DNA from 3 places in the Agrobacterium sp. 22-221-1 genome. Region 3 is predicted to be linked to each of the others. Evidence: riboswitches for the same ligand, from Rfam matches in the RefSeq annotation. Region 3 holds a riboswitch; each other region holds the start of a gene.

Region 1 (5,074 bases), on a different contig from region 3:
CACGCGCTCCAGAATCTCGGCGGCGATTGCCGCTGTCGGAAAAGTCGTGGTCATGGCTGCTGCAGCTCCACGGCGATGTCGTCCGCCGCCGGCGCCTGCTTGATCAGCTGCATTTCCTGCATGAAAGCGCCGAAACGGGCATAGCGCGCGCGGTCGAGTGCAGCCGGGCGCTTGGCGAAGCGCGGCAGCGTGTCGAAGAAGGCCTGCTTGTTCAGCGCATCGTCAAGGTTCGGATAGGCCTTGATGAAAAGCTGCCAGGATTCCTGAGGATGATTGGTAATGAAGATCGCGGCTTGCTCCACGGCGGAGAGGAAACGCGGCAGCCGGCTGTCCTTTGCGAGATCGCGGTGGGTGACGAAGATCAGCTCGTCATAGGCCGGCACGCCGTGTTCCTCCGGGAAGAAGGAGCGGCCTTCATGTCCCTCGAGCCTCATCTGCGTCAGCTCGAAATTGCGGAAGCCGCCAAGCGTCGCATCCACCTTGCCGGCGATCAGGGACGGCGAGAGAGAGAAATTGACGTTGATGAGTTCGACATCGTCCTTCGTCAGGCCGTCCTTTTCCAGCATGCGCTTCAGCATCGCATCCTCGAAGCCGGAAACGGAAAAGCCGACCTTCTTGCCCTTCAGGTCCTTCAGGCTCTTGATCGGCCCGTCGGCCAGAACGGTGACAGTGTTGAGCGGGGTTTCGACCAGTGTACCGAAACGCACGAGCGGCAGGCCGGCATCGTGATCGAGATAGAGGTTCGGCTGGTAATGCACGCCGATATCGGCCTGTTTGGCCGAGACGAGGCGCGGCACGGCGGAGGGGTCTGCGGGCGGAACCAGTTCCACCTCCAGCCCCACATCGGCAAACAGGCCGCGTTCCCTGGCGATCACCATCGGCGCATGATCGGGGTTCACGAACCACTCGAGCAACACGGTCAGCTTGTCTGCCGCATGCGATTGCATGGGTGAAAGCACGCTTGCTGCCGCGACGACGAGGGAAAGAAGAGTTCGTTTCATGGTGCCGAAAGTCTCCGTAAAGATCTGAAAGGAATGGTGTGTTCTGTTTCCTTGGCCCAGGGGGCCATATTGGCGGTCGCCCGGTCGACGATGAGCCGCAGCAGCACCGCCATGATGGCGAGAATGGCCATGGCGGCGAACATGGTGTCGGTCTGCATGCGGGCATTGGACTGGATCATCACAAACCCAAGCCCGGCCGATGCGCCCACCCATTCGCCGATGACGGCGCCGAGCGGGGCAAGTGGCGCCGCCACCCTCAAGCCCGAAATCAGCGATGGCAACGCCAGCGGCACACGCAACCGGGTGAGGACCTGCCAGTGGCTCGCCTCAGTCAGCGAGGCGGCGTCAAGGATGGCGCGATCGGTGCGGTTGAGGCCATCCGTGAAAGCGGAGGCAACGGGGAAGAAGATGATGATCGCCGTCATGACCACTTTCGAAGCCATGCCGAAACCGAACCAGAGGACGAGGATGGGGGCGAGCACGAAAACCGGAAAGGCCTGCAGCACCAGCACCATCGGCCAGACGAGGCGGCCGAGGCGCGGGATGGCGGCAATCGTGAAAGCGACGAGAATGCCGGCGGCGATGCCCGCCGCAAGCCCGAGCGCCATTTCACCAAGCGTTACCAGTGCCTGCCCGAACAGGAAGCCCGGCTGGCGCCAGAAAGCGCCGGCAACATCGGCGGGCGATGGCAGGATATAGCGGGGCGGCGAAAACAGCCACGTTCCCGCCTGCCAGAAAACCAGCAGAAGACCGACACCGTTCAGCGCATGGGTGGCACGCATGAGCCGGACCTCAGACGCAGACGCACCGTGTGCGAAGGGCGGAAGGTTTCAGCATCATCATTCGTCTCCAGATGTGACAATCTCGGAGATCAGGCAAAGCGGAGAAGAGAAAGGGCAGCGCCTCTTGGCGCGACAGTTCCGTTCCTACGCCGGCATGACCCGGATCAGGTTCAAGGGTCCGGCTCATCGCCATCTCAGCACCGTTCGGTGCTCCCCTCGGAAGAGTTTGTTTTGTAGGTCAAGTTTCATAAATGTCAACGTCCCGCCAGCGATCCGTCGTCAGGCGTGATCGTGAATGCCTGAACGGGTTTGCGCTGATGCGCATCTCCAATTGGCGTATTAGTTATTGAGGAAATTAGATTTATCGAAAATTAGTTATCTCTTGAAACTGCCTTTCAATATTATTCGGCTAACTTTCCCTCCGGGGAAAGGTTCCGGGGGCGAATTTGAAGAACATCTGGCAGGATAAATCGGGAAATTTCGGCATTCTCAGCGCCCTGTTGATGGTGCCGCTGATCGGGGCGGCCGGCGTGGCACTCGATGTGACGCATGGCATGGCTGTCAAATCGGACCTGCAGATGGCGGCGGATGCCGCGGCGCTTGCAGTGGTTGCCGATACGTCGTCGAGCGTTCACAAGGCAAAGGAAATGTCGGGCGACGGTGTCATTTCGCTTGGCACTGATGAAGCCTCCGCATTTTTTGAAAGCAATGAGCGGGCCAATCCCGATTATAAGCTCCTGTCTCTTGATGTGTCGGTGATCAAACACGGTAACGCCATCGAATCCTCGGTCAGCTTCAAGGCATCGGTCGGCACGACGCTTTCACGGATACTCGGAGAGGATCTCATCACCGTTTCGGGCAAGGCGACCGCCAAATACGAGACGGAAACATTCAGCGACTTCTATGTCCTGCTGGATAACACCCCTTCGATGGGCGTTGGCGCGACGCCGACCGACGTTGCTACCATGGTTGCCAATACGAGCGACAAATGTGCTTTCGCCTGTCACATCGTGAAAAACGGGGTGGTCGATACAAACAGCTATTACTACAAAGCCAAAAGCCTCGGGGTCACTACACGCATCAATGTGGTGGCGCAGGCTACGGCAAGCCTGATGGATACGGCAAAGTCCACGCGGAAAAGCAGCAATCAATATCGCATGGCTGTCTATACCTTCGGAGAGAAGGCGGAAGATACGAAGCTGCTCGAAGTCGTTCCCCTGACCTCGGATCTGGCGACCGCGAAGAAAAAAGCGGGCGAAATCGATCTGATGTCCATTCCTTATCAGGGTTATAATAACGACCAGCAGACCGATTTCGACCGGGCGCTGACCCAGATTGGAGACAGGATCGGCTCTTCGGGCACCGGTGCGAGTTCGGCGAGCCCGGAGAAGATCGTTTTCTTCGTGTCAGATGGCGTCGGCGACAGCTACAAGCCATCCTCCTGTACCAAAAAAACGACCAGCGGCCGCTGTCAGGAACCGATCGATATCAAATATTGCACGAAGCTGAAGGAAAAGGGTTTTCGCATCGCCGTGCTTTATACCACCTATCTGCCGCTGCCGACCAATGGCTGGTACAATAGCTGGATCGCGCCCTTTCAGCCGGAAATCGGCGCACGTATGCAGCAATGCGCTTCGCCGGGCCTGTTCTTCGAAGTCAGCCCGTCGCAGGGCATCAGCGATGCGATGACCGCCCTTTTCAAAAAGGCCATCACATCACCCCGCCTGACGGGGTGATGGCAGGGACGAACCCACTAGTTCAGCCGATGGTGCGAAGCTGTTCAAACAGCGAACGATGGCTGCTATCGGCACGATAGAACACCGCCGGCTCGCCGAGCGGCGCTTCGACGGTGACGTCCTGTCCGCCGGGATAATGCGCGCCGCTCCACAGGTGCACCCATTCACCGTCGCCCGGAAGATAGAGCGAGCGTTGCGTTTCGCCCGCTTTCCAGACGGGTGCGACAAGCATGTCCGCGCCGTAGAGATAGCAGTCCTGAATGGTATAGGTCTGCCAGTCATTCTCGTAGTGCAGGAAGAGCGGACGCTGCACCGGCAGGCCCGTCCTGGCCGCTTCCGCCGAGAGCGATTTCAGATAGGGGGCCAGCGCGACATAGATGGATGTCATGCGGGCGAAATGGGCAAGAACCGCCTCATCCTGATCGATCTGGAGATTGTCGCGCGGCCGGTTGCCCTCATGGGTACGCATGACCGGCGTGAAAGCGGCCATCTCCGTCCAGCGCATGATGAGCTCTGCGGTTCTGACATTGCCGAACAGGCTGGTGTAACCGCCAATATCGGAATGGTGATAGGCATTGCCCATGAGGCCGGAGGAGAGCGCCCCGCAGATGACGGTGACCAGACCGTCGTGACGGGAGAAGTCGACAGACTGGTCGCCGCCCCAGATGAGCGGGCAATGGGCCTGCACACCGGTGAAGCCGGCGCGCATGAAGAACAGCGCTTCGCCGGTCTTGCCGCGACTTTCGACGGCCTTGGCGTTGACCTCGGCCCAGAGCGTTGGCCAGGCATTGTGCATCAGCTTGGCGTCGACGCCATTGGAAAGCGTGATGTCGATCGGTAGATATTCGCCGAAATCTGCCATCCAGCCGGAAACGCCGAAATCGAGCATGTTCCTGCCGATGATCTCTTCGGCAAACCAGTCGGCCGCAGCCGGATTGGTGAAATCGACCACGCCGCAATCGAACTCGCCGAAATCCACCAGCGCCGTCTTACCCTCGGCGTCGGTGGCGAAATAACCGGCTTCTTCGGCAACCGGAAAGAGCGGGCCATCGACGCAGAGGTAGGGGTTCACATAACCCAGGAAGCGGATGCCCTGATCGGCAAGCTCGGCGATCTTCTGGCGCAGATGCGGATAACGCGTATCATTCGCCTGCCAGTCCCAGAACAGGCGCGCGCCGAAGGATGTCTGGCGCAGACCCACCCAGTCTTCGCACCAGAGGCCTGAAACCCTGGTGCCTGCCGCACGGATTTTCTCCAGCCGCGCAAAGGAGTTGACGCCGTCCTTTAACCCGATGATCGCGCCGCCATAGATCCATTCCGGCAGTTCCGGCTGGCGTCCGAACCGCAGCGACAGGGCGGAAACGATGTCGGTGAAATGATCGCCGGCGAAGAATTCGATCTTTTCGGGGATGGCCCAGATTTCGATCTCATGGAAATCGCCGTTGCGGAAATCGAAGACCGAATAGGCGCTTGTCTCCACATGGAGGGCGTATCTGCGCGACGACAGGTAAGTCGGCTGCGGGTAGTTGGTGTTGTAGTAATCACCACCCGCCTT
Region 2 (5,074 bases), 160 kb from region 3:
AGCTTGCAAGCATGGATTGTGCAGCGATTTCCGCAAAAGGCTTCGGGAATATCTGCGCCGCCGGCGCTTCGCCACGAAACAGGAAGCCGTCCGAACAGGTGCCGCGCATGCCGAGCGTATCCCACACATGGGTCTTTTCGAGCGTGTACTGGTTTTTCAGAAAGACCGTCATCACCTGATCGGCGGGCGCGGCATCCTTGTGGGCGCGCGAGGTGATAAGGATCGCATCGGCATTGCTGCCATAGGAAATGACGGTGGCGTCCTTTTCCAGCCGGCAGAAATCGCCTTCGACTTCGATTGCACAGATGGAGTTGCGCAGATTGCCGCCAATGCCGCCTTCGGTGGTGGCGGAGCCGAGCAGAAGCTGTTCGCTGGCGATGCGGCTCATGAAGCCGGCATGCCATGCGCTCGTCTCGCCGTGTTCCACCAGGCTGGATGCCTTGATATGGTGCATGGCGAAAATCATCGCGGTTGCCGAACAGGCCTGACCGAGCCGGGCGCAGATATCGGCGATTTCCTGTAAGGAAGCGCTTTCGCCGCCCAGCGAAGAGGGGACCTGGATGCCGAGCAGGCGTTCCTGTCGCAAGGCGTCGACGGCTTCCTGTGGGAATCGGCCGGTGACATCCACCTCATCCGCGTGTTTGGCGGCAATTGCCGCGACACGGCCCGCGCGCGCGGACAGCGTTTCATCCTGCGGCGCTACGGTGACGTTCATCAGGCTGCCTCTTTACCATCCAGAATGAGCTTAACGGTGTCTTCAATGGCCCTGATGCTCGCAAATGACTTGCGATTCAGCAGATTGTCGGGGAATTCGATATCGAATGCTTCTTCGATGCCGAGCATCAATTGCACGGATGCAAAGGAAGAAAGGCCTGCCGCATAAAGATCGGCTTCATCTGCAATCGTATCGACTGGGGTTGGAAGCTGGCCGAATTTGGCCAGTATTTCACGAATAGTCGCGTTCATTCCGACGTATCTCCCATGAATTTCACATCAGGATGGTTTGTGCTTATCGTTACGTTGCAAACGATAATATTCGCCTAAACCGTTAGGTTAATTACAACTAACGGCAGCATGCGCCATTCCCGCACCTTTGCCAAGCATGGATCGTCGGCCTTGACAAATGCCGGTCGGTGTTTTTTGCTGTGGCCATTCACCAGGGGTGTCCCGTCAAGGGGCTGAGATTCTGCTTTCATGCGCAGTGACCCGTTGAACCTGATCCAGTTCATACTGGCGTAGGGACGGTGCAAAGACCGAAGGTCGGGCGGGCGCATGACGTCGCGTTTCGGCAATTCGGTATTTTCCATCATTCCGGCTCGAACTGGGTCTCCACTGTCAAACTTTGGAGCCTCAAGATGAATATCGCTGCCAAGAATATCCCGCTTGTCGTCACCACCGGGCCGCATGCCGCCTCTACCAAAATCCACAAAGCCGGTATTTTACATCCCCATATCCGCGTGCCGATGCGCGAGATCGCCGTTCATCCGACGGCGGGCGAACCGCCGGTGACGGTTTACGATTCCTCCGGTCCCTATACCGATCCTTCGCATACCGTTCTGATTGAAAAGGGTCTGCCGCGTCCGCGTCATGACTGGATCGTGGCGCGCGGCGATGTCGAGGCTTATGACGGCCGGCACGTCAAGCCGGAGGATAACGGCTTTGCCACCGGCGAACGCCTGACGCCTGAATTTTCGGTACGCCACCAGCCGCTCAGAGCCACGGCCGGTAAAGCCGTGACCCAGCTTGCCTATGCGCGGGCCGGTATCACCACGCCGGAAATGGAATTCATCGCCATCCGTGAAAATCTCGGGCGCGAGGCGGCCAGGGAAAAGCTGGCGCGTGACGGCGAAAGTTTCGGGGCGCATATCCCGGACTATGTCACGGCGGAATTCGTGCGTCAGGAAGTGGCGGCCGGCCGCGCCATCATCCCTGCCAATATCAATCATTCGGAACTTGAGCCGATGATCATCGGCCGCAATTTTCTCGTCAAGATCAATGCCAATATCGGCAATTCCGCCGTCACCTCCTCCATGGCGGAAGAGGTGGAGAAGATGGTCTGGGCGATCCGCTGGGGCGCGGATACCGTCATGGACCTGTCTACCGGTCGCAACATCCACAATATCCGCGAATGGATCATCCGCAATTCGCCGGTGCCGATCGGCACGGTGCCGCTTTATCAGGCGCTTGAGAAAGTCAACGGCATTGCCGAAGACCTGAACTGGGAAGTGTTTCGCGATACGCTGATCGAACAGGCGGAGCAGGGTGTGGATTACTTCACCATCCATGCCGGCGTGCGGCTGCATTACATCCCGCTTACCGTCAACCGCGTCACCGGCATCGTCTCGCGCGGCGGGTCGATCATGGCCAAGTGGTGTCTGCATCACCACAGGGAAAGCTTCCTCTATGAGCATTTCGACGAGATTTGCGACATTTGCCGCGCTTACGACGTCTCCTTCTCGCTGGGCGATGGCTTGCGTCCCGGCTCAATTGCTGACGCCAATGACGCCGCACAATTCGCGGAGCTGGAGACGCTCGGTGAGTTGACGCAGATCGCCTGGGCGAAGGATTGCCAGGTGATGATCGAAGGCCCTGGCCATGTGCCGATGCACAAGATCAAGGAGAATATGGACAAGCAGTTGAAGACCTGCGGTGAGGCGCCCTTCTATACGCTCGGGCCGCTCACCACCGATATTGCGCCGGGTTACGACCACATCACCTCCGGCATCGGTGCGGCGATGATCGGCTGGTTCGGCACTGCGATGCTCTGCTACGTCACGCCGAAGGAACATCTCGGCCTGCCGGATCGCAACGACGTCAAGGTCGGCGTCATCACCTACAAGATCGCTGCCCACGCCGCCGATCTCGCCAAGGGTCATCCGGCGGCACAGGTGCGGGACGATGCGCTGTCGCGCGCGCGGTTCGAGTTCCGCTGGGAGGATCAGTTCAACCTGTCGCTGGACCCGGATACGGCGCGCTCCTTCCATGATGAGACCTTGCCGAAGGAAGCGCACAAGGTCGCGCATTTCTGCTCCATGTGCGGGCCGAAATTCTGCTCGATGCGGATTTCTCACGATATCCGCGCCGAGGCGCAGAAGGAGGGGCTGGAGGCCATGGCCGCACGCTTCAAGGAAGGTGGCGAGCTTTATATGCCGCTCGCGACGCCTGCGGATGCCGAATAGCATGCGCGTGCTTGTCAAGGGAACGGGGGTCGCCGGTTTGACGGCGGCCTTCGAACTGGCGCGAAACGGCGTTACCGTCGCGGTTTGCGAGCGCAATGCCGAACCCTCGCGCGGCGCATCCTGGTATGCGGGCGGCATGCTGGCGCCCTGGTGCGAGCGTGAAAGCGCTGAAGCGGCGGTTCTGACGCTCGGTCAGGCGGCGCTCGACTGGTGGGATGAAGCGACACCCGGCCTTGTCGTGCGGCACGGTACGCTGGTTGTTGCGCCGGCCCGCGATAAGGCGGAGCTTTCGCGTTTCGCATCGCGGACCGCTGGCTATCGCTGGGTGGATGAGGGCGAAATCGCCGCGCTGGAGCCAGATCTTGCCGGGCGGTTTCGATCCGGGCTTTATTTTCCGGGTGAGGGGCATCTCGATCCGCGTCTTGCACTGAAATCGCTGCATGAACGGCTTTGCACCATGGGTGTGCAGTTCCATATGGGTATCCCGCTGGATGAAGAGCCGTTCGACCGGGTGGTGGATTGCACTGGTGCTGCGGCAATCGGCGGGATTTCCGATCTTCGCGGTGTGCGGGGAGAGATGCTCTATCTCGCCACGCGGGAGGTTTCCCTGTCTCGTCCCGTCCGGCTGCTGCATCCGCGTATTCCGCTTTACATCGTGCCACGCGAGCCCGGCCGTTTCATGGTGGGCGCGACGATGATCGAGACGGAAGATGCGGGCGCCATTTCCGCCCGCTCGATGATGGAGTTCCTGAATGCCGCCTATGCCGTGCATCCGGCTTTTGCGGAAGCGGAAATCATCGAGACAGGCACCGGCGTGCGCCCCGCCTATCCCGACAATCTGCCGAAGGTCACGCAGGATGGCCGGACAGTTTTCATCAACGGCGCGCACCGGCACGGCTTTCTGCTGTCGCCGGCGATGGCGCGGCAGGCGGCTGAAATCGTCTGCCAAACTCTCTCTCAAAAGGAACGGGATCATGAAACTTCTGGTGAATGGCGACGAGCTTGATCTCGCCGCCGAGACGCTGGCCGGCCTGCTCGCCAGCCTCGAATACGAGGGTGAGTGGCTGGCGACGGCGGTAAACGGCGATCTGGTGCATTCGGAAGAGCGCGCCGATTATAAGCTGAAGGCTTTCGACCGTATCGAAATCCTCTCGCCGATGCAGGGAGGCTGAAACCATGCTGACGCTTTATGGTCGCGAGGTCTCGTCCCGTCTCCTGCTCGGCACGGCGCGCTATCCGTCCCCTGCCGTGCTTGCCGATGCCGTGCGGGCGAGCAACACGGATATTCTGACGATTTCACTGCGCCGGGAAACGGCGGCTGGCAAGAAGGGCGGTCAGTTTTTCGAACTTATCCGCGAGCTGGATCGCCAGATTCTGCCTAACACCGCCGGTTGCCACACGGTCAAGGAAGCAGTGCTGACGGCAAAGATGGCCCGCGATGTGTTCCGCACTAACTGGATCAAGCTGGAGGTTATCGGTCATCACGACACGCTGCAGCCCGATGTCTTCGCACTTGTCGAGGCGGCAAAAATCCTCTGCGACGATGGTTTCGAGGTCTTTCCCTATACGACGGACGATCTGGTCGTCGCCGAGAAGCTGCTGGAGGCAGGCTGCAAGGTGCTGATGCCCTGGTGCGCGCCAATCGGCAGCGCCATGGGACCGCTCAATCTGACGGCGCTGAAATCCATGCGGGCTCGTTTCCCGGATGTGCCGCTGATTGTCGATGCCGGTATCGGCCGCCCTTCGCATGCGGTCACGGTGATGGAGCTCGGTTACGATGCCGTTCTGCTCAACACGGCGGTGGCGGGCGCGGGAGACCCGGTCGGCATGGCGGAGGCTTTCGCCCGCGCCATAGACGCGGGCCATCAGGCATATCTTTCCGGGCCGCTGGAGCC
Region 3 (5,074 bases):
CCCGTGCATTTCTCGCTGAAAAGCGGAAAAGCCATCGTGCTCGCCCGCCCTTATGATCTGACCGGAGCCTGACGCCTTGGCACCCCCTATTTTGAAACTCGATGACATCAAGCTGACCTTCGGCGTGACCCCGCTGCTCGATGGCGCCAATCTCCAGGTGGAACCGGGCGACCGCATCTGCCTTGTTGGGCGCAACGGTTCCGGCAAGTCCACCCTGATGAAGATCGCCGCGGGTCTGGTCGAGGCGCAGTCGGGCGAGGTTTTCCGGCATCCGGCCGCCACCATCCGCTATCTGGAGCAGGCTCCGGATTTTGCCGGTTACGACACGGTTCAGGCCTATGCCGAAGCCGGGCTCGGCCCCGGTGACGATCCCTATCGCGTCACCTATCTTCTTGAGCATCTCGGTCTCACCGGGCAGGAACATCCGGCGAGCCTTTCCGGCGGTGAAGCGCGACGTGCGGCTCTTGCCCGCGTCATGGCGCCGGAACCCGATATCCTGATGCTGGACGAACCGACCAACCATCTCGATTTGCCCACCATCGAATGGCTTGAAAGCGAGCTGCAGCAGACGCGCAGCGCGCTGGTGCTGATTTCGCATGACCGGCGTTTTCTCGAAAAGGTCTCGACCTCGACCGTCTGGCTGGATCGTGGCCAGTCGCGCCGTCTCAATCGCGGTTTTGCTCATTTCGAGGAATGGCGCGACAAGGTGCTGGAAGAGGAAGAGCTGGAACAGCACAAGCTCGGCAAGGCCATCGAGCGTGAAGAACACTGGATGCGTTATGGCGTGACCGCAAGGCGCAAGCGCAACATGCGCCGCGTCGGCGAGCTTCAGGCCATGCGTGCGGAATATCGCGGCCATAAGGGGCCGCAGGGCACGGTGCAAGCGACCGTTACCGAAGGGCGTGAATCCGGCAAGCTCGTCATCGAAGCCGAGGCCATCACCAAGGCTTATGGCGAGCGCGTGATCGTCGCACCGTTTTCGCTGCGCGTCCATCGCGGCGATTGCATCGGTTTCGTCGGCCCGAATGGCGCCGGTAAAACCACGCTTCTGAAGATGCTCACCGGCCAGATGGAGCCCGATAGCGGCACGGTGAAGCTCGGCACCAATCTGGAAATCGCGACGCTCGACCAGAAACGCGAGGATCTCAATCCCAACGATACGCTCGCGCATTATCTGACCGATGGTCGTGGTGAAAATCTGCTGGTCAACGGCGAATTGAAGCATGTGACGGGCTATATGAAAGACTTTCTGTTCCAGCCGGAACAGGCCCGCACACCGATCCGCAACCTTTCCGGGGGCGAGCGCGCGCGCCTTATTCTGGCGCGCATTCTGGCGCGGCCGACCAATCTTCTGATCCTCGACGAGCCGACCAACGATCTCGATATCGAAACGCTCGATCTGTTGCAGGAAATCGTTGCTGGCTTTTCCGGCACCGTTATCCTCGTCAGCCACGACCGCGATTTCCTCGACCGCACCGTCACCTCCACCATCGCGCCCGTCAATCCGGATGAGCCGGACGGACGATGGATCGAATATGCCGGCGGCTATTCGGACATGATGGCGCAGCGCAAGGGCGCGGCGGAAGAAAAACGCAAGGCTGAGAAACAGGAAAAGGCGAAGGCCGCACCTTCCGCCTCCGCATCGCAGGATCCTTCAAAGGCCAAGGGCAAGCTTTCCTTCAAGCAGAAATTCGCGCTCGAAAATCTTCCGAAGGAGATGGAAAAGGCGCAAGGCGAAATCGCAAAACGCGAGCAGCGCATGGCCGATCCGGAGCTTTTCACAAAGGACCCGGCGGCCTTCAACACGCTGGCGCAGGAAATGTCGAAGCTGCGCGACAAGCTGGAGGCCATGGAAGAAGAATGGCTGGAACTGGAGATGCTGCGCGAGGAACTGGAGGGCTGAAGGCAATCAGTTCCCCGTTTGACCGGTCCTCCTCCCGCCTTTGATAGAAAAGCAGAATTGCCGTTCTATGCCGGCGTTCGTTTGGAGGAGTTGTGAAAATGCGCATGATTTTCGTCAATCTGCCGGTCAAGAATATCGAGACATCAAGAAACTTCTTCACCGCTCTCGGTTTCAGCTTCAACCCGGAATATTCGGATGACCGCACGCTCTGCATGATCGTGGAAGAGAATATCTTCGTGATGCTTCTCCAGGAGGGACGTTTCCGCGATTTCATCAACGGCGACATTGCCGACGCGACGCGAACCACCGAGGTTCTGACCTGTCTTTCCGCCGGAAGCAGGGAGGAAATCGACCGGATGATCGCGACGGCGCTCGCCTCCGGCGGCAGCGGCTGGAAGCCCGTTCAGGACCATGGCTTCATGTATGCCGGCAGCTTTCAGGATCCCGACGGGCACGTCTGGGAACTGGTGCATATGACGGAACAGGGCTGACCTCGGCCATCTTGCCAATCAGGGACGGCGGGACTACACCATCATCTTGATCTAACGGGGTGTCTTTTGCGCTTGGGTGTAAAAGGCTGAGAGGCTTGCCAACCCGAAGAACCTGATCCGGTTCATACCGGCGGAGGGATTAGACGGCTTTAATGCAGGCGGCTATTTCCCTATCGTTTTTTTGAGGAGATACCCGTGCGCCGTCGTCTTTTCCTGAATTCCCTCGTTGCCGCCTCGCTGTTTCTGCCCGGTCTTGCTGTTGCACAGGATAGACAGGAACTGACCGTCTACACCTATGAGAGCTTCGTTTCCGAATGGGGTCCCGGTCCCAAGGTGAAGGAGGCCTTCGAGAAGGTTTGCAATTGCACGCTCAATTTCGTCGGCGTGGCCGATGGCGTGGCGCTGCTCAATCGTCTGAAGCTTGAAGGGGCGGGGTCCAAGGCGGATGTCGTCGTCGGTCTCGACACCAATCTTGTCGCGGAAGCAAAACAGACCGGTCTGTTCGATGTCAGCGGCATCGATGCATCGGCGGCCAAGGTGCCGGGCGGCTACACGGACGATGTTTTCGTTCCCTATGATTACGGCCATTTCGCTGTCATCTATGATACGCAGACGGTGAAAAACCCGCCGGCGAGCCTTAAAGACCTTGTGGAAGGCGACCCCTCGCAGAAAATCGTCATTCAGGATCCGCGCACCTCCACACCGGGGCTTGGCCTGCTGCTATGGGTGAAATCGGTTTACGGCGACAAGGCCCCGGAGGCCTGGGAAAAGCTCAGGAAGCGCATTCTCACCGTTACGCCGGGCTGGTCGGAATCCTATGGCCTCTTCACCAAGGGTGAGGTGCCGATGGTGCTCTCCTACACCACCTCACCCGCCTATCACATGGTCGCTGAAAAAACGGATCGTTATCAGGCCGCCGCCTTTTCCGAAGGGCATTACATCCAGATTGAGGTTTCCGGTCTCCTTAAAAACGCGCCGCACAAGGAACTGGCAAAGCAATTCCTCGCTTTCACGCTGACATCCGGTTTTCAGGATGCCATTCCGGAAAACAACTGGATGATGCCGGTCGCGGCGACCTCCAAGCCCTTGCCGGAGGCGTTTTCAAAACTCGTGGTGCCGCAGAAGACTTTCCTGATGGATCCGGAAGAGGTGGCGAAGAACCGCAAGGCATGGATCGATGAATGGCTTGCCGCCATGAGCATGAATTGAGGAAGAGGCACACTCGCGCATGATGCTGCGTCGCGATTACCGGCGGTCGATCATTTTCGGAACGGCGGCTTTTGCCGCCGTTTTCCTGTTCATGGCGCTCGCGGTTGCGGCTCTCCTGTCCTTCGATGCTGGCGCGTCCGCTGCCGGCATCATGGATGCCTATACGCTGCGCATCCTGCGTTTCACGCTTTATCAGGCAATGCTTTCCACCCTTCTTTCCATTGTTCTCGGCCTGCCGGTGGCGCTGGCGCTTTGCCGTCGGCGCGAGTTTCCGGGAAGAATCTGGATCGTCAGGCTGATGGCGGTACCGATGGGTCTGCCTGTCATCGTTGGCGCCTTCGGCATCATCACCATCTGGGGCAGGCAGGGCGTTTTGAATTCGGCACTCGTTTTTGCCGGGGAGGATGAACCTTTCAGCATTTACGGCCTGTCTGGTATTCTTATTGCCCATGTGTTTTTCAATCTGCCGCTTTCGGTGCGGCTGATGCTGGCAGGGCTGGAGCGCATTCCGGGCGAATATTGGCGCATGGCGGCGAGCCTCGGCATGGGGCCGGTTTCGATTTTCCGTTTTATCGAATGGCCGGCGGTCGCGCGTCTCGTCCCCGGCATTGCCGGGCTTGTCTTCATGCTGTGCGCCACCAGCTTCACGCTCGTTCTTCTGTTGGGCGGCGGGCCGGCAGCAACGACGCTGGAGGTGGCGATCTATCAGGCGCTGCGGTTCGATTTCGATCCGCAGCGGGCGATTGCGCTTTCGGTTTTGCAGATTGGCCTCACCGCAATCCTGCTCGGCCTTCTTGCCTTTTTGCCGTCGCCCGAAGCGGAAATTCCCTCGCTTGGTCGTTCCCTTCGCCGTTTCGACGGAAAGGGCATCGGTGTCCGCCTCTGGGATGGGGCGGCAATCGTTTTCGCTGTTCTGCTGATCGGCCTGCCGCTTGTCGCCATCGCTGTCTCGGGTTTGAGGGCCGATCTGCCGCGTCTTCTGTCCGCGCCGATTTTCCTGCGCGCGGCGGCGACCAGTCTTGCAATCGCCGCACTCTCCGCAGCCCTCGTCGTGCTTTGCTGCATGGCGATCATCGGCGCACGCCAGGCGATAGGCTCCAGACGGCAGGCAGGGCAACCCCTGCGCTTCCTCTCCGCCATGCTGGGGGCAGGGTCTTCGCTGGTGCTTTTGGTGCCGCCAGTCGTAGTGGGAAGCGGATGGTTCCTGTTATTGCGCGTTTTCGGCGATGTCAGCTTTTACGCGCCAGTTCTCGTGGCGCTCATCAATATGCTGATGGCTTTGCCGCTTGCCATGCGGGTGCTTGAGCCGGCCTGTACCAGTCATTTTTTGCGAACCGGCCGGCTTTCCGCCAGTCTCGGGCTTCAGGGCCTGACGCGGCTGCGGTTCGCCGATCTTCCGGTTCTGTGGCGGCCGCTGGCCATGGCGTTTTCCTTCGCCATGGCCCTGTCTCTCGGCGATTTAGGCGCGGTT

What was found. A riboswitch is a leader RNA that binds a small molecule or an ion and turns the genes downstream of it on or off. The one in region 3 is predicted to bind thiamine pyrophosphate.
Region 1: another riboswitch for thiamine pyrophosphate. It lies ahead of ACQZ5N_RS04750 (ABC transporter permease); the one in region 3 lies ahead of thiB (thiamine ABC transporter substrate binding subunit).
Region 2: another riboswitch for thiamine pyrophosphate. It lies ahead of thiC (phosphomethylpyrimidine synthase ThiC); the one in region 3 lies ahead of thiB (thiamine ABC transporter substrate binding subunit).

Annotation. Positions count from the first base shown of each region.
Region 1 covers NZ_JBNWCL010000002.1:268,087-273,160, reverse strand. Annotated here, with positions in the region: gene ACQZ5N_RS04760 (hydroxyethylthiazole kinase) at 1-54, opposite strand, end outside; gene ACQZ5N_RS04755 (ABC transporter substrate-binding protein) at 51-1,001, opposite strand; gene ACQZ5N_RS04750 (ABC transporter permease) at 998-1,783, opposite strand; TPP riboswitch at 1,908-2,010, opposite strand; gene ACQZ5N_RS04745 (pilus assembly protein TadG-related protein) at 2,230-3,519, shown strand; gene ACQZ5N_RS04740 (alpha-glucosidase) at 3,542-5,074, opposite strand, start outside.
Region 2 covers NZ_JBNWCL010000004.1:4,400-9,473, reverse strand. Annotated here, with positions in the region: gene ACQZ5N_RS07510 (acyl-CoA dehydrogenase family protein) at 1-715, opposite strand, end outside; gene ACQZ5N_RS07505 (acyl carrier protein) at 715-966, opposite strand; TPP riboswitch at 1,149-1,260, shown strand; gene thiC (phosphomethylpyrimidine synthase ThiC) at 1,356-3,179, shown strand; gene thiO (glycine oxidase ThiO) at 3,181-4,185, shown strand; gene thiS (sulfur carrier protein ThiS) at 4,154-4,351, shown strand; gene ACQZ5N_RS07485 (thiazole synthase) at 4,356-5,074, shown strand, end outside.
Region 3 covers NZ_JBNWCL010000004.1:165,876-170,949, reverse strand. Annotated here, with positions in the region: gene ACQZ5N_RS08240 (thiamine diphosphokinase) at 1-72, shown strand, start outside; gene ACQZ5N_RS08235 (ABC-F family ATP-binding cassette domain-containing protein) at 77-1,903, shown strand; gene ACQZ5N_RS08230 (VOC family protein) at 2,002-2,394, shown strand; TPP riboswitch at 2,440-2,550, shown strand; gene thiB (thiamine ABC transporter substrate binding subunit) at 2,590-3,603, shown strand; gene thiP (thiamine/thiamine pyrophosphate ABC transporter permease ThiP) at 3,623-5,074, shown strand, end outside.